2 regions of the Pediococcus claussenii ATCC BAA-344 genome follow, and region 2 is predicted to be linked to the other one. Evidence: predicted binding sites of a transcription regulator. Region 2 holds the regulator's gene; the other holds the start of a gene.
The links. The regulator LexA, encoded in region 2, represses DNA repair genes until DNA is damaged. The targets are predictions, from matches to a motif close to CNAACANNTGTTNG.
Positions count from the first base shown of each region.

Region 1 (11,265 bases), 460 kb from region 2:
TGCGGCGTTGAAAAATGTTATTGCGATTGGGGCAGGCGCACTTCATGGCCTTGGCTACGGAGACGATGCTAAGGCGGCTTTAATTACTCGTGGATTGGCTGAAATTTCACGATTGGGCGTGGCGTTTGGCGCTAAACCTCTAACATTTATGGGGTTATCCGGGGTAGGTGATTTAATCGTCACTGCCACAAGTGAACATTCTAGAAACTGGCGTGCGGGCAACGAGTTAGGACAAGGTATGTCACTAAAGGAAGTAACCAATACCATGGGAATGGTAATCGAAGGTGTGCCTTCAACTAAGGCTGCTTATGAGTTGGCTAAACAAAAGAAAATCGAAATGCCAATTACCGATGCAATTTATGATGTTCTCTATAATGACAAAAATATTAAAACAGTTATTAATGGCTTAATGGAACGAGAAGGAAAAGCCGAATAGTTTAAAATAAGAAAAGCGAGGTTTTTGATTATGGCAAAAATAAAGAAAGCAATTATTCCTGCAGCTGGTTTGGGTACAAGGTTCTTACCTGCAACTAAGGCATCTCCAAAGGAAATGCTACCTATCGTGGATAAACCAACCATTCAGTATATTGTTGAAGAAGCAAAAAAATCAGGTATTGAAGATATTTTAGTCGTCACAGGTAAAGGAAAGCGTGCGATTGAAGACCATTTTGATTCTGTTCCTGAACTTGAAGATAATTTAAGAAGCAAAGGTAAAGATAAAATGTTGAAATTGGTTGAAGAGACAACTGATATCAATCTATATTTTATTCGCCAAAGTCATCCCCGTGGACTTGGCGATGCCGTTTTAACTGCGAAAGCTTTCGTTGGTGACGAGCCTTTCGTTGTAATGCTTGGTGATGACTTGATGGAAGACAAAATTCCGCTGACCAAGCAACTGATTAATTCATACGAAGTAACTGGCGCTTCAACTCTTGCTGTTATGCCAGTACCACACAAGGAAGTTTCAAAATATGGTGTGATCGATCCTCAAGAAAAATTAAATGATAATTTATATAATGTTGCACGTTTTGTTGAGAAGCCGGCCGTTGAGGAAGCTCCAAGCGATTTAGCAATCATTGGACGATATGTTCTAACGCCTGAAATTTTTGATATTCTTGAACAACAGAAACCTGGCGAAGGTAATGAAATTCAGTTAACAGACGCGATTGATACTTTGAATAAGAGGCAACGGGTATTTGCTCATGTATTTAATGGTGATCGTTACGATGTTGGTAATAAATTTGGTTTCTTAAAGACTAATATCGAATTTGGGTTAAAGCACCCAGAGACTAAGGATGAATTAAAGGAATATATTATTCAACTTGGAAAAGATTTAGATAAAAAGAAGTAGAGTATATCCATCTCAATACAACTAAAGGTAGAATTTAGGCTAGTGAAGTTATTGTATAAATCACATCACGACTTAATTCTACTTTTTTGTTTGGATGGGCACTTAAATCTGGGTTTAATTCAGTTTTATTTTTGAGTTTAATCAATAGACAAGTTACATTAAGTAAGCGTATATTAGTATCATTATCGAATTGGAGGGGTCACCATGGCAAAAGAATATGACATTATTATAATTGGTGCTGGTCCTGCAGGAATGACAGCAGCACTGTATGCTTCTCGAGCTAACATGTCAGTTTTAATGTTGGATCGTGGAATTTACGGCGGACAAATGAATAATACTGCCTCAATTGAGAACTATCCAGGGTTTAAATCGATTTTGGGCCCAGATCTTGCTAAAGAAATGTATGATAGTTCCACTCAGTTTGGAGCAGAATATAGTTACGGCAGTGTAGAATCTGTTGTTAATGATGGTGACACTAAGACAATCACAACTGATATGGGTGATGAATTTATTACAAAAGTCCTAATCATCGGTACAGGTTCTGAATATAAAAAGCTAGGAGTTCCTGGTGAAGAAGACTTTAGTGGACGTGGCGTTTCATACTGTGCAGTTTGTGATGGTGCCTTCTTTAAAGGAATGCATTTAGTAGTAATTGGCGGTGGTGATTCAGCAATTGAAGAAGGAATTTATCTTACTCAATTAGCCTCGAAGGTTACTGTTATTCATCGACGTGATCAACTACGTGCACAAAAAATAACTCAACAACGTGCTTTTGACAACGATAAAATGGAATTCGTTTGGAACAGTAATGTGACTGAGATTGTTGGCGATGACAAGGTTGAAGGAGTTAAAGTTAACAATAACAAAACTGGCGAAGATAGTTTTATTGACGCATCTGGTGTATTTATTTACGTGGGTGTTCAACCAATGACTGCGCCGTTTAAGGGTCTTGGTATCTTAGATGAAGACGGATGGATTCCAACAGATGAATTAATGCACACTAAAGTTCCTGGCATATTTGCAGTCGGTGACGTTCGTAAGAAGAATCTTCGTCAAATTGCGACTGCGGTCGGCGAAGGTGGCACAGCAGCACAACAAGCTTTTGATTATATTCAAGAAATTAATAGTAAGCAAAACGTTTAAAAACATAACTTTATTAAGTTCAACGCTTGAAAGAGCGCACTTAATAAAGTTTTTTTGTTATCATACAATAGTGTTATGAGAACGTTTTTTTGAAGAATTATGGTACTATTTATTTGAAAAATAAATATTTTTGGGGTGTAAGTATGGCTAGTAATACTGGAAAAATGGGATTTTGGTCTGTCTTCTTTTTAGGTGTAAATGGCATTATTGGATCTGGGATTTTTTTGCTACCGGGAAATATGTATAAATTAACAGGTAATAACAGTATTTGGTTAGTTGCACTTGCGGGACTTTCTGCTTTGACAATTGCGCTCTGTTTTGCGGATATGGCGAGTCGTTTTACTGGTAACGGGGCTGCTTGGCTATATACCTACAATGCATTTGGCCGTTTTCCAGGATTTGAAATTGGTTTCTTCTCTTGGATACAAGGTGTAATAACGATTGCAGCAGAGGTTGCCGCATTTTTAAGTGTGCTGAGAGAAGTTGTTCCAGCTGCTAATAGCGTGATGGTCTACAACATAATTGGAACGTTACTTATAGTGGGACTAGCCGTATTAAACTTATTAGGTCCTAAGTTTTCTGATTGGTCGGATAATGTAGCGACTGTGATGAAGATGCTAGTTTTAGCGGTTTTTATAATTATTGGTATTTGGAGTATAAAGAGTATTAACTTTTCGAAAAGTGGTGTGTATCCGATTGGCAATTATAATAATGCTTTTAATATAATTTTCTATATGTTTTCTGGATTTTCCTTTTTGCCAATTGCAGCAAGTGATATGAAAAATTCCGAAAAGAATTTACCACGAGCTTTAATATCAGTGATTATCACGGTAACTGCAATCTACGCTCTTACACAATTTGTAGCAATCGGTGTTTTGGGAACAAAAATCATGAGTAGTAATACACCTTTGGCGTTGGCACTCGCCGTTGCTTTAGGCCCTGTGGGTAAATTATTGATTGTTGGCGGTATGTTAATATCAATTTTGGGTGTAGCTATCTCTGTTTCGTTTAGTACTCCCTTTGTTGCATCTTCGCTAGCAAATGAACACCAATTATTACCGAGTATTCTTGGAATAAAAACGAAGGAGGGTACGCCTTGGGTTGCAATCGCTATAACTTCGGGTCTAAGCATCTTATTGTTACTAAGCGGTAGCTATTTATTTTTGGTATCCAGTGTTGTAGTTGTTTCATTAATTCAGTACATTGCTACGTCACTTGCAACGATCAAAATTCAGCGTGTTGACAAATCCGACAAAGACGGATGGCGTTTGCCAGGAGGAATGACGATTCCAATTATAGCAATTTTACTATGTTTATATATTTTTTCTGGAATAACTTTTAAAGTTGTTATTTTTGGTATTGTTAGTGCTTTATTGGGGATTATACTTTATGCTCTCGATGATCATAAAGCTAAATAAATTGAACTAATCCGAATTTATTATTAAGTGCCTTAATTATAAAATTTAAAACTTCTCGCCCGTTCTTCAGTAGTGTATACTTAGGTCATAATAAGGTTTGGAGGCGCTTAAATTGAGTTGGAAAGACACAATGGAACTATGGCAGAATTACGATGAGTTGGATCCCAAGTTGAAGGGTGAGTTAGCTGAATTATCTCAAGATCCTGAAGCTGCGGAAGAAGCTTTTTACGCTCCAATGGAATTTGGAACGGCCGGGATGCGTGGGGTTATGGGACCAGGTATTAACAGAATGAATATTTACACGGTTCGTCAGGCCACGGAAGGCTTAGCTCAGTTTATGGATACTCTACCTCAAGCTGAACAACAACAAGGGGTTGCAATTAGTTTCGATTCCCGATATCACTCAAAAGAGTTTGCTCTTGAAGCCGCTGGTGTACTTGGTGAACACGGAATTCCAAGTTTTGTGTTTGATGATATTCGTCCAACACCAGAGTTATCTTATGCTGTTAGAGAGTTAGGGACTTATGCGGGGGTCATGATTACCGCTAGTCATAATCCTAAACAATATAATGGATACAAAATTTACGGTCCAGATGGTGGTCAGATGCCACCAGAAGAATCGGATCGCATTACAGGCTACATTCGAAAAGTAACAGATATTTTTGCTGTTAAATCAATGACACAAGAAAAATTACGGGCAAGGGGATTGATGTCCTTAATTGGCGAAGATGTTGACTTGAAATATTTGTCAGAAATCAAAAAGGTTTCATTGAATCATGAATTAATTAAAAAATTCGGTGCTAACATGAAGTTGATTTATTCACCACTTCACGGAACTGGTAAAGTAATCGGAAGTCGTGCATTGCAGAATGCGGGCTTCACAGATTACACAATGGTTCCGGAACAGGCGATTTCTGATCCAGAGTTTGCTACAGTTCCTTTTCCAAACCCAGAATTTGCCCAGGCTTTTGACTTAGCAATTGAACTAGGTAAGAAGCAAGACGCAGATTTGTTGATTGCAACCGATCCTGACGCTGATCGATTGGGGGCAGCAGTTCGTTTGCCTAATGGGGAGTATAAACTCCTGACAGGAAACCAGATTGCCGCTTTAATGTTAGATTATGTGTTAACTGCGCATGAACAAGCTGGTGATTTACCAAAGAATGCAGTTGCGGTTAAATCAATTGTATCAAGCGAATTTGCAACACGAATTGCTGAAGGACACCATGCTAAGATGATTGATGTCCTGACTGGATTTAAGTTTATCGCTGATCAAATTAAGAACTTTGAAGAAACTGGTGAACATACCTTTATGTTTGGTTTTGAGGAAAGCTATGGTTATCTTGTTCGTCCGTTTGTTAGGGATAAAGATGCTATTCAAGGTATCGTTTTACTTGCTGAAATAGCTGCATATTATCAAAGCAAAGGTCAAACCTTATACGATGGATTACAAAGCCTATTTGCAACTTATGGCTATCATGAAGAAAAAACAATTTCCAAAGATTTTCCGGGAGTTGATGGTAAAGAAAAAATGGATGCAATTATGAACCAATTCCGTTCAGAACATCCAACTGCGTTTGCTGGATATCAGGTTGTTAATTCACAAGATTTTGAAACTAGTGTTCAAGTTAATAAAGAGGGCAAAGAAAGCAAAATTGATTTGCCACAATCCAATGTGCTTAAATACACGTTAGATGATGGGACTTGGATTGCAATTCGTCCTTCAGGAACGGAGCCTAAGATTAAATTCTATGTGGGTACTGTTGGAGAAAGTGAAGAAGATGCCCTTAAAAAGGTTGATTTGTTTGAAGACAGCATTGATAAATTAGTAAAATAAATTAAAATATTTGATGTTAAAGCGGTAGTAAACTTGCGGGAAAATGCCCATCCAAGTTTGCTATCGCTTTCTCTTTTTTAAGCAACCTTTGAAGATGGCGAAAGTATGTTCGGTGTGATAGAATGTGTATAGATTTTTGATAGTGGCCAATTTAGATAGAAGTTAAGTGATGGGATTAACGTTAAGCGACGAATGATTATGAAATAAAAATCATTCGTCGTTCCCTTCTAGAGCAGATTATTAACTTTTTGATTAAGTGTAATTTAGACTGAAGAGAACTTAAATTTATTCTGGCTAAAAAAGTGGGGGGTATCGTATTAATGATTGAACGTGAGGATGATCGAAAGTTTCAATTAGTTTCAAAGTATAAGCCTACCGGGGATCAGCCCAAAGCAATAGAGGAACTAGTTAATGGACTTAATAAGGGTGAAAAGGAACAAATTTTGCTTGGCGCGACGGGAACGGGTAAGACTTTTACGATTTCTAATGTTATCCAACAGGTTAATCGACCAACCTTGGTGCTTTCACATAATAAAACATTGGCGGGGCAGTTGTACGGAGAATTTAAACAGTTTTTTCCCAACAATGCCGTTGAATATTTTGTTAGTTATTATGATTACTATCAACCGGAAGCATACGTTCCGTCCAGTGATACTTATATTGAGAAGGATTCATCAATTAATGATGAGATTGATGAATTACGTCACTCGGCAACTAGTTCTTTACTTGAGAGAAATGACGTTATTGTTGTGGCTTCTGTCTCAAGTATCTTTGGGTTGGGTGATCCACGAGAATATCGGGACCATGCTGTATCAATTCGAGTAGGCCAGGAGATTGGTAGGGATCAATTGCTTCGTCAGTTAGTTGATATTCAGTATGATCGTAATGATATTGATTTTCAACGTGGACGTTTTCGAGTGCACGGAGACGTTGTTGAGATTTTTCCAGCTGCAAGTGAAGCACATTCGATTCGTGTTGAGTTTTTTGGTGATGAGATTGATAGAATGCGGGAAGTTGATGCATTAACTGGTGAAATCATTGGGGATCGCGATCATATTACGGTTTTCCCCGCAACCCATTTCATGACTAATGAAGAGCGAATGGAAACAGCTATTAAGGGTATTGAAGATGAACTAAAAGTTAGATTAGATGAACTTGAAAAAGATGGGAAACTATTGGAGGCCCAAAGGTTAAAACAACGCACAACCTATGATTTAGAAATGTTACGTGAGATGGGGTATACCAGTGGCATCGAAAATTATTCACGCCATATGGACGGACGGAAACCGGGTGAACCACCATACACTCTATTAGACTTCTTCCCCGATGATTTTCTAGTCGTTGTGGATGAGTCACATGTTACGATGCCCCAGATTCGTGGAATGTACAATGGCGACAGAGCACGAAAACAACAGCTTGTTGATTATGGATTCAGGCTACCAAGCGCGCTGGATAATCGACCATTACGATTAGAAGAATTTGAGAAACATGTTAACCAGATTATATATATGTCGGCCACTCCAGGCGATTATGAGCAAGAACGTACGGATGATGTGGTTCAGCAAATTATTCGCCCAACTGGATTGTTGGATCCGATAATTGAAGTTCGACCGATTATGGGCCAAATGGATGACCTGCTAGGAGAAATAAACCAGCGTGCCGAGAAAAATGAACGTGTTTTTGTGACAACTTTAACAAAAAAGATGGCAGAAGATTTAACCGATTATCTGAAGGAAATGGGTGTAAAAGTTGCCTACTTACACAGTGATATTAAGACACTTGAAAGAACTAGAATTATTAGGGATCTCCGAACTGGGAAATACGATGTGTTAGTTGGAATTAATCTTCTACGTGAAGGAATTGATGTTCCAGAAGTTTCACTTGTGGCCATTTTAGACGCTGACAAGGAAGGATTTCTGCGTAATACTCGTTCTATGATTCAGGTTGCGGGAAGATCTGCCCGTAATGAAAATGGACATGTAATAATGTACGCTGATCGGGTTACTCGTTCAATGCAGGAAACAATTGATGAGACTGCACGTCGTCGGAGTATTCAGGAAGCATATAATGAAGAACACGGTATAACTCCGCATACAATTCAAAAATCGATTGGCGAACTAATCTCATCGACGAAGTCTGATGAAAATAAGGGTAAAAAGGACGACTTTTTGGATGTAGACTTCGCTGATATGAACAGGGAAGATCAGAGTAATATGATTGAGAACCTGGAAGACCAAATGCGAGCAGCTGCCAAGAAATTAGATTTTGAAAAAGCTGCTAATTTAAGAGATACCGTGTTGGAACTAAAGTCACAAATCGGGTAGGAGAATTAGGTTGGCAAACGATAAAATAGTTATTCATGGGGCAAGATCTCATAATTTAAAAGATATTGATGTAACAATTCCAAGGAATAAGATGGTTGTCGTAACTGGATTATCTGGGTCGGGTAAGAGCTCACTAGCTTTTGATACACTGTATGCTGAAGGACAACGACGATATGTAGAAAGTTTATCAGCATATGCACGTCAGTTTTTAGGACAAATGGATAAACCAGATGTGGATTCAATCGATGGACTTAGTCCTGCCATTTCAATTGATCAAAAAACAACTTCCAAGAATCCTCGTTCAACAGTGGGGACGGTTACGGAAATTAATGATTATCTTCGTCTCTTATGGGCGAGAGTTGGACATCCAATTTGTCCTAACGACGGCACGGAGATTACGAGTCAAACTGTTGAACAAATGGTTGATCGTGTATTAGCACTGGAAGAACGTACTCGCATCCAAATTATGTCACCAATTATTCGTGGAAAAAAGGGACAACACAAAAAAGTTTTTGAAAAGGTTAAGCGGGAAGGCTTTGTTAGAGTACAAGTTGACGGGGAAACATATGATGTTGACGAAGTTCCTGATCTAAATAAGAATCAAGCGCATACTATCGATGTAGTAGTTGACCGTGTTGTGGTAAAGGATGGAATACGTTCCCGGCTATTTGACTCTTTTGAAGCTGCCTTACGATTAAGCGACGGTTATGCGACGGCAGATATTTTAGATGGTGAACCGATTCTTTTTTCTGAACATTATTCTTGCCCTATTTGTGGTTTTACGGTTGGTGAGTTAGAGCCAAGATTGTTCTCATTTAATGCACCATTTGGGGCATGCCCAGATTGTGATGGGTTGGGTGTGAAGTTAGAAGTAGATACAGATTTAGTTGTACCAGACCCAAGCTTAACGTTACGCAAAGGAGCAATTGCACCTTGGAATCCTATTAGTTCACAATATTATCCATCTATGCTTGAACAAGCAGCTGAGAGTTTTGGAATTGATATGGATGTTCCCTTTGAGAATTTAAAAAAGTCAGAACAAGATATTGTTTTGTATGGTTCACAGGGTAAAAAATTTCATTTTCATTATGAAAATGATTTTGGCGGTGTGCGTGATGTCGATGCGGAGTTTGAAGGGGTTGTGAGTAACGTTAACAGGCGTTATGCTGAGACCAATAGCGACTTTACAAGGGACCAAATGCGACTATACATGCGTGAATTGACTTGTCAAACTTGTCATGGGTATCGTTTAAATCGTCAAGCACTTTCCGTAAAAATTGCTGGAAAGCATATTGGTGAGGTTTCTGAATTACCTGTTGATGAGAGCATTTTATTTTTTAAGGGTGTTGAATTATCAGATCAAGAATCACAAATTGCAGCTCCTGTACTGAAAGAAATCAATGATCGTTTAACGTTTTTAGGTAATGTTGGATTAGATTACTTAACGTTGAGCAGGTCAGCACGTACACTATCTGGTGGTGAGGCTCAACGAATTCGTTTAGCAACGCAGATTGGTTCGAATTTGTCTGGTGTACTTTATATTTTAGATGAACCTTCAATTGGGTTACATCAGCGTGATAATGATCGTCTAATTAGTTCCCTCAAAAAAATGCGTGATTTGGGGAATACATTAGTAATTGTTGAGCATGATGAAGATACCATGTTGGCATCTGATTATTTAATTGATATTGGGCCTGGTGCTGGTGAAAATGGGGGTCAAGTAATGGCTGCGGGAACTCCAAAGCAGGTTATGCGGTCAACAAAATCATTAACGGGACAGTATTTAGCTGGCAAGAAGTTTATACCGTTTAGTCCTGATAGGCGGAGTGGCAATGGTAAAAAAATAAGATTGACTGGTGCTAGTGAAAATAACTTAAAGAACGTAAGTGTTGATTTCCCACTGGGCGAATTCATTGCAGTTACTGGAGTGTCTGGGTCAGGTAAGTCTACTTTAGTAAATATGGTATTAAAAAGGGCTTTAGCTCAAAAACTTAACAATAATTCTGAAAAACCTGGCAAGTTTAAAAAAATTACTGGTGTTGAAAATATTGAGAAAGTTATCAATATTGATCAAACTCCGATTGGTAGAACGCCTCGAAGCAATCCTGCGACATATACCAGTGTTTTTGACGATATAAGAGGTCTTTTTGCACAAACGAATGAGGCAAAATTAAGGGGATACACTAAGGGTCGCTTTAGTTTCAACGTAAAAGGTGGACGATGTGAGGCCTGTAAAGGTGATGGAATCCTTAAGATCGAGATGAACTTTTTACCAGATGTTTACGTGCCTTGCGAAGTCTGTCATGGGCAGCGCTATAACTCTGAGACCCTCGAGGTTAAGTATAAGGGGAAGAACATTGCTGAAGTACTGAATATGACAGTTGAAGAAGCAGCCAAGTATTTTGAAGCAATTCCGAAGATCGCCCGTAAGTTACAAACTATTATTGATGTCGGTTTAGGATACGTTCATTTGGGACAATCGGCTACAACTTTATCTGGTGGGGAAGCTCAACGAATGAAGTTAGCTGCCGAGTTGCATAAGAAAGCCAATGGACGCAATTTCTATATTCTTGATGAACCGACTACTGGACTGCATACCGATGATATTAAACGCTTATTGGATGTACTACAACGATTGGTTGATAATGGAAATACCGTATTAGTAATTGAACATAACCTGGACGTGATTAAAACGGCAGACCATTTAATCGATCTCGGACCTGAGGGAGGAGCTGGTGGCGGTGAAATTATTGCGACCGGGACTCCTGAAGATATCGCTAAGGCTTCCAACAGTTACACGGGACAGTATCTTAAACCAATTTTGGAGAGAGATTTAAACCGTATGAAAAAAATTAAATAAAATAATTATTGAAATGAACGCTTATAGATTATATTAAAAATCTTGGGGGTTCATTTTATTTTAAATGGTTTTAAAATTTTGAAAAGAAAAAAGAAACACCCGGGTGTGATATAATATGGAAAGGATTTACGAGGGGGAAATGAAATGGCAAAAAATTTACAGTTGGTAATCGTGACTGGAATGAGTGGTGCTGGAAAAACAGTAACCATGCAGAGCTTTGAAGATCTTGGATACTTTGTAGTTGATAACATGCCGCCAGCCTTACTACCGAAGTTTTTTGAATTGATAACCGAGGCTGGAAATATTGAAAAAGTGGCCCTAGTTGTAGATTT
Region 1 is NC_016605.1:536,755-548,019, forward strand. Features, by position in the region: gene PECL_RS02540 (NAD(P)H-dependent glycerol-3-phosphate dehydrogenase) at 1-436, shown strand, start outside; gene galU (UTP--glucose-1-phosphate uridylyltransferase GalU) at 467-1,351, shown strand; gene trxB (thioredoxin-disulfide reductase) at 1,556-2,494, shown strand; gene PECL_RS02555 (APC family permease) at 2,638-3,912, shown strand; gene PECL_RS02560 (phospho-sugar mutase) at 4,025-5,749, shown strand; gene uvrB (excinuclease ABC subunit UvrB) at 6,070-8,073, shown strand; gene uvrA (excinuclease ABC subunit UvrA) at 8,084-10,933, shown strand; gene rapZ (RNase adapter RapZ) at 11,078-11,265, shown strand, end outside.
Region 1: a site for LexA is predicted at 5,848-5,861, ahead of uvrB (excinuclease ABC subunit UvrB). Genes of this name have one in related genera too.

Region 2 (11,265 bases):
TAGTTTTAAAGTTTCATCAACAAATCAAGTTGCTGTAGAAAAAAGTATTGTAGGATATAAAGAAATCGAAATGACGGTGCTGAGGGACTCAGAAGGAACAAAGTTGGCAATTAATGGTGCCGAAAACTTCAATCCGGTTGGGGTGCACGCTGGTGATTCTATAACCTTTAGTCCCATCCAAACCTTAACAGATACCGAACGACAAACTTTGCGTGAGTCTGCTTTAAAGGTTGCAGAAGTTTTTCGAGTTAAGGGTGTTTGTCACGTTCAATTTGCGTTAGAACCGATTTCAGGTCGTCATTTTATTACTCGAATTAACCCATTCTTTGATCGTACAACATCCTTCGCTGCAAGGGCAACGGGTTATCCAATTGCACCAGTGGTAGCCCACGTAATTATGGGTAAAAATTTGCGTGATATTGAATTACCTGGATTGAATGAGGACGCTTTAGCTTTAATTGAGCCGACACTAGATCACCTAGCTGTTCGTTTTCCAACATGGTCTTTTGCAAGTTTTAAAAATGCCGATCAAAACTTGAATACACAAATGAAATCAACTGGGGCAGTAATGGCATATGGTAGAAGTATGGAAGAAGTCCTTGAAAAGGCTATTCGATCGGTCGATTCTAGTACAATTGCTGAGCAGGCATCACTAGATGAGTCACAGTTAAGTGAGGCTCAGTTGATTAATGTATTGGTTCATCCAAGGGCAGGAGAACTTTTTTATCTCTTAGAAGCACTTAGAAGGGGATATACAATCGATGAACTTGCTGAAATGACAAAAATTGACGCCTTTTATTTTTACAAACTGTATCACATTATCCAAATTGAAAGAGATTTACGTGAGAACCTATTTAGCATTGATTCGTTGGAAAATGCTAAATATTATGGGTTTGGTGATACGCAAATTGCTCATCTATGGAAGACCGAGTACGACCGAGTGCGGCACTTTAGACTAGAGTACAGTAAATTGAAACCGACATTTAAGTCAATTGAACCAACTGCCGGAGAGTTTGACTTTGATTCTACTGTTTTCTATTCCACATTTGAAGATGAGGATGAATCATTTACAAGTGATGATCGTAAACTTATACTTTTGGGTACGGCTAATAATCAGGTTGGTGCAAACGGGGCGGCCGAATATACTACAATTCAGACGATTTTAGAAGCCAAAAGATTAGGGTACAAGATTATTTTAATTAATAATAATCCGAGCGCAATTTCATTGGCCCCGGGATTTGCGGATAAAGTATATCTGGAACCACTTACAGTTGAAAATTGTTTGAATATTTTTAATATTGAAAAGCCTGACGCTATTTTAGCGCAAGGAAAGTGGGAAATTGTTAATAAACTTGTAGATAATGGAATTGTAATTAAACAATTACCTTTAAGTAGAACTACTCGCTCTGAAAATGTCGATTCTGATTTTATGTTTGTTACTCTTAAATCTAATGAGAAGATCAGCGTTTTGGGGAAAATTAGAACAAATGAGGAATATCTAAGTACTGATTTATCTGCTTTGTCTCAAGAAGTTTCAAATAAAGCCAAACGTTTAGCGGAACGTGAAACCTCTAGAATGGAAGAAAACGGAATTTTTACAGTTATTTTTAAAAATGATCGTGGACATTTAACCCTAACAAGTATTGCGCCACTTTCGGTTCAAGACTTACCGTTTATAAGTTTTGCAACGGGTACAAATATGACTTCACTTCTAGTTGATGTTACATTGGGACAGTTCACTAAATTGGACAATATCCAAAAGATAACTCGAAAACATAATTACACTTATAAACATGTTTATCCTTACAAACAATTTGGATTGATTGAACCGCAAAAACCTCCTTTCTCACTCGCAATTGGTGCAGAAATTAAACGTTTATAAGAATTAAGCTTGGTAAAATTTGCACAACTTGATTTTTTTATAGTAACAAGTTGGAATATTTTAATCTAAATTCAGTATCTAGGAATAAGGATTTTTATTGCTTACATTTTTAAACCCAGCGGATTTGAAATAAATTAAAAAGAGTTCGGAATTTTATTTCGAACTCTTTTTTAAAACTATTCAAATTGAGCGTCATATAATTTTTTATAGTAACTGTTTTGTTTAAGAAGGTTTTCGTGAGTGCCAGATTCTACGACCCTACCTTGATCCATCACGATAATGTTATCGGCATTATGAATTGTCGAAAGTCGATGAGCAATAACAAGTGATGTTCGGTTAGTTAAAAGGTTATTTAAAGCATGCTGAATAGCCTTTTCAGATTCATTATCTAGGGCGGCAGTGGCTTCATCTAAAATTATTACTTGTGCATCTTTTAGCAAGGCTCTGGCAATTGAAATTCTTTGCTTTTGACCGCCTGATAGTTTAATTCCACGTTCACCAACCTGCGTATCTAGTCCATCTGGTAATTTAACAATATAATCATCAATATTTGCCATTTGGGCAGCTTCGTGAATATTTTTGTCTGAAATATCACTTTCTCCATACATGATATTCTCTCGAATTGTTCCATCAATAATATCAACGTCCTGAGATACAATTGCAATGTTGTCCCTCAATGACTTAATTTTAATGTCTTTGATCGGGATATTATCGAAAAATATGTTTCCAGACGTAACTTCATAGAATCTAGTTAGGAGCTTGGTGATTGTTGTCTTACCAGCACCAGAATGACCAACCAATGCTGTTGTTTTTCCATAAGGAATATTAAAAGTAACGTTATTTAAAGCGTTACTTCCATCATTGAAGTTAACATTATCGGTTGAATATGAAAAAGAAATGTCATCTAACTTAATGCCTTGCTTAATTTGCGGAAAATTTTCTGCATCGGGTGAATCGATGATTTTGGGCTGAACGCCAATAACATCGATGATCCTACCATATGAAATTAAAGATTGTTGAATTTGATTTAATAGTTGCGTAAAAGAACGAATTGGGCTTTGTAACATAGCAACATAGCTAATATAGGCGACCATTTGACCAACAAGAAGTTGACCTTTGATTACAAAATATGAACCAAGCAAAAGTATAATCGCTGTACCTAGATAGTTCACAAAATCAATTGAAGGCGAAAAAATTGCTTGGTTTCTTGATGCCTCAATCATGTATTGACGGTTTTGATCCGCAAATTGATCGAATTTTTTGCTTTCGGCTTTTTCATTCGTGAAGCTTTTTATAAGTTGGATTTGGGTTAACGTATTTTGCATCTGATTTGACATGTCCGCTTGAGAGACACGTGCATTCCTAAATGCTGTTCGAATACGGGTCCTAAATATACGGTAAATAAAAAACATTAATGGGAAAGTGATACTAACCGCAAGAGCCATTTGCCAATTAACGATGATAATAAATACTAACACGCCAACGAATGTAAAGAAATTACCAATAATTGAGAGCATGTTTGCCGATATAAGGCTCTGCAAGTTATTAATATCACTGGTTAGCCGAACCATTAAATCACCAGTTTTGCTTGATTCAAAATAAGCGGAATCAAGGCTTAAAATATGTCTAAACAGGTTCTCACGAAGTGTCAAAATTGAATTTTGACTCATAATACTCATATAATAGGTGGAAAAATAATTGAAAACACCAAGTAACACAGCTGCAAGAATCATCAATGCAACGGAATAAAATAATTTAGTCATACTTTTATCAGGAATAATTTTATCAATGATGTATTGAGTAAATTGTGGCATTACAAATTGAAGTGCTGTAATAATTATGAGCGCAGCAATATTTAGGAAAAGAAGCCGTTTCTTTTGTAGAACGGTTTGAAAAACATACCTAAACATGCTTAATAAGGTGACTTCTTTTTTCATGATATTCCTCCATTTATTCTTTGTATATTAACCCTAGAATAATAGACACAATAGATTCTAAAGTCAATCTTTATGTTTTTTACTATATTTTATGAAAAAGTAAAGAAGAATTACAAATTTTGAATATTCAATTATAATTAATATATCAAGACAATAGAACGGAGAAAAATTTATGAACATAGGTATTGATAAGATAGGTTTTTTTACAAGTGATTTATTTTTAGATATGGCAGAGTTAGCCACTGCAAGAAATGAGGATCCAAATAAATATTTAATTGGAATTGGGCAAAAAAAGGCGGCCGTAATCCGTAATTCTCAAGATTCTGTGACACTCGCAGCAAATGCAGCTTCTAAAATTATTGATGACGCAGATCGCCAAAAAATTGATTTAATACTTTTTGGCACGGAATCTGGAGTTGATAATTCAAAATCAGGATCAGTGTATTTACAGCATTTATTAGGCATTAATCAATCTGCAAGTGGAGTCGAGTTAAAACAAGCTTGCTTTGGCTTAACAGCGGGTATCAGATTAGCAATGGGCCATATAATGATGAAGCCAGACAGTAGGGTTTTATTAGTTGGCTCTGACATCGCAAGATATGGGCTTCATAGTTCAGGCGAAGTAACCCAAGGTGGAGGAGCAGTTGCAATGATAATGAGTGCAAATCCACGCATTATGACTATCTCAAAAGAATATTCACATTACACGAAGGATATTATGGATTTTTGGAGACCACTCGGATTTTCGGAAGCTTTGGTGGATGGCAAATACTCTTCGGATGAGTTTATTCAGTTTTTTCTAAAAACTTATAATGCGTATAAAGATATGACAAAGTTAGAATCATCCGATTTTGAGGCATTGGTATTTCATCTTCCGTTCACCAAAATGGGATATAAGGCACTACGAGCGGGAATTGAAGATGAAACAGTTGAAGAACAAAATCGGTTATTTGAGGCCTTTGATGAATCCAAACAACTATCACAGATTGTGGGGAATTTATATACCGGTTCTTTATACTTGAGTTTGATTTCACTTCTGATTAATCGAGAACTTAAGCAAAATGACATAATTGGTTTGTTTAGCTATGGCTCAGGGGCCGAGGGAGAATTCTTTAGTGGTAAGATTAACAATTATGACAAGCAATCTTTAATTGAAAGTTTGAAGTGGTTAGATCAGCGTAAGCAAGTGACTGTTAAAGAATACGAAAGAATCTACCTGAGCGCAATGTTGGATAGTGATGATTTTGAAACTGATTATAGAGAAGATCCAGCAAAATTTATTTTAAAAGGGCAAAAAAATCATCAAAGAATTTACGGGGAACATTGATGATTATAAAAAAAATGGTACTAAAGCAAAGAGATGGATGCTTTAGTACCACTTTTTATTAATTCGCTATTTACTGAAAAAGTTATATGTTACATTTTGATCCTTAACGGCCAAAAGTTTTTGATTTGCTTTATCAGGATTTAACAGTTGTAGGGTGTATCCCTTGCCAAGGTCGTTTTCGATTGATTTGGATGTTGTTTTAAAGTTTGTAACCATCTGATCAAAGTTTGCTTCATTGGCCTGATTAGGATTGGCAATAATTTGACGAAGTGGCTTCACGAAACTAGAAGCGGTTGGTAACAAGGAATAAGTTTTAGTAGAACCGTCAAAACTTACTTTACCAATGGACTTATAACTTTCTCTAACGGAGTTAAGGATTGAATTTTCTGATAATTCTTGCTTAGCTTCACTTTGGCTGGAACTATTATCGGTTAATTGATTTAACGGAAGCTTGTTTGTAAGACTATCCGCACTAGTGCTATCTACTTGCGCTGATTGATGGTCTCCCTGTTTTAGAGCTTTTGGAACTTGGAGAGATGAATATAATAACCCGGCCCCGACCAATAAAGTCAATAGAATGGTCAAAAGGGGATTTTCTCGGTTTGTGATAACCATTGCAACCCGAAACAACAATAGTATAAAAGCGATACCTAAAATTATTGCCAAATAAAGCATACGTTTCTCCTTATCATTTTTCACCATTATACATGTTCAACATTATAATCGGCAAATTCACAATAAAATCTAATAATAAGCATATATATTTACTTATTTTATAATATAGTAACTATAAAATGAGGTGAAACAGATGGGGATGACTTTTGAAAAGGGCACTTTGGTTAAATGTCGATATGTTGAATCAATGTTAAACCCAATTATAGGTAGGGTTTTGAATCAATTAGGAGATACAGTAATTATTGAAGTTCTGCACTATTCTGAGGTTGACCGAATCAAATTGAAAAGGAAAAAATATCTTCTTGAATTAAAAATAGTTCATTGTGAAGCGATAAAAATTCGCAAAATGAAAAAAGTTCAAAATAAAAGATATTAAAAGGGGTCAGGCAACACTAAAGAATAATTTTTTCTATGCCCAAATAATAAAAATACGAGAAATAAGGCAAGTGATTTCGCTTTTTAAACTCATCACTTTTCAACTTATATCTCGCTTACTTTATTGTCTCGAATAAATAATAGTTAAAAAATCTGATTCCGAAACAAACCAACAACCTTACCCAGGATAGTCACATTTGAAAGAATAATTGGTTGCATAGTGTCATTTTCGGGTTGTAGTCGAATATGATCAATTTCTTTGAAGAATCGCTTGCAGGTAGCCTCATCATCCTCAGTCATTGCAATCACAATATCTCCATTATCAGCGCTTTGTTGTCGGCGAACAATAACTTGATCACCAGAAAGAATTCCAGCGTTAATCATACTCTCCCCACGAATGGTTAACATGAAGAGGTCTTTTTGGCTCTCCTTGTACTCATCAGGGACGGGAAAATAATCGGTTGCTTCTTCAACAGCTAAAATTGGTTGCCCAGCAGTTACTACACCAAGCATTGGAATAGTATCTTCGTTGGTTTCAATTCCAAGTTCTTCCAATCCAGCTGCCGTAACCTCAAGAGCTCTGGGTTTAGTAGGATCTTTTTGTAAGAAGCCCTTTTTTTCGAGTCGTGAAATATGACCATGGACTGTTGAGGTAGAGGATAAACCGACTGCTTCACCAATTTCGCGAACAGTCGGAGGATACCCTTTTTCAGTAACTTTTTCATGAATAAATTGTAAAACAGCAAATTGCTTGTCACCAACTTTTACAGTCATTGCGTAACTCCTTAATTTATTTAACATAATCATACCATGTCCAACTTTCCTAATCAAACTTATGTTCGTATTTTTTGCTTTTTGATCTTTCATGGTAGTATTATTATAAAAAAGATTGGAGTGTGGAGTATGGCTGATCAAGAAATGCAAAAGTTAATTAAAAGAATTAATGAATTAGCAAAAAAAGCCAAAGAAGATGGCTTGAGTGATCTTGAAATCATTGAACGTAAAGATTTACGCCAAAAATATTTAAAGAAATTTCGCGAGAGTTTTCGTAGTCAGGTAGAAATGATGCAGATTTTTGATAAAGATGGTAAAGAAGTTACTCCCCAAAAAGTCAAAGACGCCCAGCGAAAAAAGGGGTTGCGTGATTAATTTTTTCTTCCGTTTTATTGTTTTTTTGTGTAGTATATAAGATATGTAACAGTGTAAGGAGGAATTAACGTGTCAACTGGAATTTGGATTGCAATAGTAGTTGTTGCTGCATTAATTGGTGCAGTAGCTGGTTTTTTCATTGCTCGTCGATACATGGAGACTTATCTTAAGAATAATCCTCCAATCAATGAAGAGATGTTGCGGACGATGATGTTACAGATGGGACAAAAACCGTCACAAAAGAAATTACATCAAATGATGACTTCAATGCAGAATCAAGCCAAGAAGGGCTAATTTGTTTGTAAGATTGCTAAATAATAACTATAAAAAAGAGGCCAGAAAAATTTTGGCCTCTTTTTTATAGTTATTATTTTTTGGAAGAGACATCAACATATTTAAATGCCGGGTCAATTTCTCGATCAAGTGATATAAATTCAGCATTTAGTTGAGACTCAAGAGTTGCTAAATTCTCTTCGTTCATTCTCATTTTTTTGTCAATTTGAATTGGTTTTCCAAAGGCAATTTTTATTTTACGACGTGAAAATAGGCTTTTAAATGTTAGTGGCCCTTGGTAAACCGCTGGAACAATTGGCACTCCAGCAAGTTTAGCGATTACAAATGCGCCACTTTTAAGTTCTTCAGAATGGCGGGTTCCTGACGGAAATATGATTGTTGAAAGATTGCTATTTTTCAGCAACTTTACTGGTATTTTTATTGCAGATGGTCCAGGATGTTGCCTATCAACGGGAAAAGCATTTAAACTAGTTATTAACCAGCTTAAAAATTTATTTTTAAATAATTCTTGTTTGGCCATAAACGCAAACTTTTTGGGCGATGCCGCCATTGCATATAAAACAGGATCAAACCAAGTACGATGAGGTGCGACTAAAATATAGTTTCCCTTGGGAAGTTGTTCCTTGTTGTATGACCTTGGTATGCCATTGATTAGATATATTAAGGCGAAAACGATTCCGCGGATAATTGAATAGAACATTTGATTTTTTTCCTTTTTTTTGTAATATTTACTTCAGTCAGTATGACGAATTTTAGGAAAAGTTTCAACAAGTTGGAGAGTAGTTTTGAAGCCAAAAATAAAAATAAATGAACGTATAGATCAATTATATAGCAGTGACGTTAAAATTATACAGAGCTCGCAAGTGTTTTCATTTTCTCTTGATGCCGTTCTGTTAGCTCATTTCACTAATTTAAACGCAAAACATGATAGGAATATTGTTGACTTATGTGCGGGTAACGGAGCTGTTGGTCTCTTTTTATCTCCAAAGACCGAAGCAAGAGTTACATTGGTAGAAATTCAGTCACTTTTGGCCGATATGGCTAGTAGAAGTATTCAGTTAAATAATTTAGAAAATAGGTTCCATGTTGTTAATGATAGTATTGCTAATATTTTTAAATATTTGTCTAGTGATTCAATTGACGTGGTAACCTGCAACCCGCCATATTTTGTTAACAGGGAACAAAGCATTAAAAATGCAAATAAATATCTCACGATTGCTAGACATGAAGTATTAACGTCCCTGAGTGAAGTATTAGATGTATCATCGCGATTGTTGAAGATGAACGGAAAGCTGTTCATGGTGCACAGGCCGGAAAGATTAGATGATATTTTATTTGAATTGAAGGCGCATCGCCTTGCACCAAAAAGGATTCAATTTGTGTATCCACACGTTAATGATAATGCTAACATGGTTTTAATTGAAGCTATCAAAGACGGTGGCCCGAATGGGGTAAAGATTATTCCGCCAATAATTACGTATTCAGGAAGTGATTATTCTAAAGAGGTTGAAACAATACTATATGGAAATACCGATTAAAAATGGTTTCTATTTTTATGTTCTACTTTGTCATGATGGTTCATTATATGGAGGGTATACCGTTAATATTATTAATCGTGTAACAACACATAACTCTGGAAATGGTGCCAAATATACTAAACCATCAAGTAGAAGACCCGTCCAGCTTTTATACTTTGAACAATTTGAGAATCAACATGACGCCTTAAGTGCTGAATATAAATTCAAACATCAAAGTCGACAAAAAAAGATTGAATTTTTAAAACTTAAAAATGTTTCTCTTTAATGGAGTTGATTACTGGTGTGTTATACTCAACCAAAACGGATGAAAGAGGTAACAAACGATGAAAATAACGGCATATGGTATTCGAGAAGATGAACGACCATATTTAAATGAATGGCAAGAAAAAAACAATATTGAAGTTCAAGCTGTTAGTGAATTACTGGATTCTGAGACGCTGGAATTAGCAAAGGGCTCTGATGGTGTCGTTGCATTTCAACAAAAGCCTTATACTGATGATATTTTTAGTAAAATGAACCGGTTCGGAATTCATGCTTTTTCATTGCGAAATGTGGGAGTAGACAATCTGTCTTTCAATGCATTGAAAGAGAATAATGTAATGTTGTCAAATGTCCCAGCATATTCACCTAATGCAATTGCAGAGTTATCGGTTACACAATTAATGGCATTAATTCGAAGAATTCCTGATTTTCAAGCAAAAATGAAAAGAGGGGATTTTCGCTGGGAACCAACTATTGCACTTGAGCTTAATCAAATGACTGTGGGTGTGATAGGTACTGGAAGAATTGGACGCGCCGCAATAGATATATTTAAAGGATTTGGCGCAAAAGTGATTTGCTATGATGTCTTTCTTAACCCTGAACTTGAAAAAGAAGGGGCGTATGTTGACACGGTTGAAGAACTTTACAAATCTGTTGATGTTGTAACGTTGCACGTTCCCGCATTGAAAGATAATTATCATATGCTTGATGACAAGGCATTTAATAGTATGAAGGATGGAGTGTTCGTTTTAAACTATTCTCGTGGTTCCTTAATTGATACGGCAGCTCTAATCAGAGGACTTGATAGTGGGAAAATTGCTGGAGTTGGATTAGACACTTACGAAAACGAAGTTGGTATTTTTGAGATAGATCATGAAGATCAGCCAATTGATGACGAGATGTTTAATAATTTAAATGCACGAAGAAATGTAATGATTACTCCTCATGCTGCATTTTATACTACTAATGCAGTTAAAAATATGGTCCAAGTGGCTTTAGACAATAATAGAAGCCTTATTGAAAACGGTACGTCCCAGAATCAGGTAGATTTGGGATAACTTCTCTAGAAAAAACTTGCTTTGAACGAGATGCTACGATACAATGATAAACGGTTTAGTAACCAAAACACACTAAGTTAGAGATTGAGGTAGTGCCGAAAGGTCCCGAAATCCACGAAGACTTAGGAGGAAAAAACTAGGAGGTAGAATAACATGCCTGTTATTTCTATGAAACAATTGTTAGAAGCCGGTGTTCATTTTGGACATCAAACCCGTCGCTGGAACCCTAAGATGAAGCCATACATTTTTACAGAACGTAATGGTATTTACATTATTGACTTACAAAAAACTGTTAAATTAGTTGATAATGCCTACAACTTCATTAAAGGTGTTGCCGCTGAAGATGGTATTGTACTTTTTGTTGGTACAAAGAAACAAGCACAAAATGCAATCGAAGAAGAGGCAAAACGTGCTGGTCAATTCTATGTTAACCATCGCTGGTTAGGTGGAACTTTAACAAACTGGAACACAATTCAAAAACGTATCAAGCGTCTTAAAGATCTTAAAAAGATGGCTGAAGATGGTACTTTTGATCGTCTTCCAAAAAAAGAAGTTGCTCTTTTAAATAAACAAAAAGATAAGCTTGAAAAATTCTTGGGTGGTATTGAAGATATGCCACGTATTCCAGATGTTATGTTTATCGTTGATCCTCGTAAGGAGCAGATTGCAGTTCAAGAAGCTGAAAAACTTAACATTCCTGTTGTTGCAATGGTTGATACTAACTCTGATCCCGATCAAGTAGATGTAATTATTCCTTCTAACGATGATG
Region 2 is NC_016605.1:997,170-1,008,434, reverse strand. Features, by position in the region: gene PECL_RS04820 (ATP-binding protein) at 1-1,882, shown strand, start outside; gene PECL_RS04815 (ABC transporter ATP-binding protein) at 2,059-3,819, opposite strand; gene PECL_RS04810 (hydroxymethylglutaryl-CoA synthase) at 3,992-5,146, shown strand; gene PECL_RS04805 (hypothetical protein) at 5,213-5,821, opposite strand; gene PECL_RS04800 (hypothetical protein) at 5,955-6,197, shown strand; gene lexA (transcriptional repressor LexA) at 6,341-6,970, opposite strand; gene PECL_RS04790 (DUF896 domain-containing protein) at 7,100-7,345, shown strand; gene PECL_RS04785 (YneF family protein) at 7,415-7,639, shown strand; gene PECL_RS04780 (lysophospholipid acyltransferase family protein) at 7,713-8,339, opposite strand; gene PECL_RS04775 (tRNA1(Val) (adenine(37)-N6)-methyltransferase) at 8,425-9,177, shown strand; gene PECL_RS04770 (GIY-YIG nuclease family protein) at 9,161-9,442, shown strand; gene PECL_RS04765 (D-2-hydroxyacid dehydrogenase) at 9,501-10,496, shown strand; gene rpsB (30S ribosomal protein S2) at 10,650-11,265, shown strand, end outside.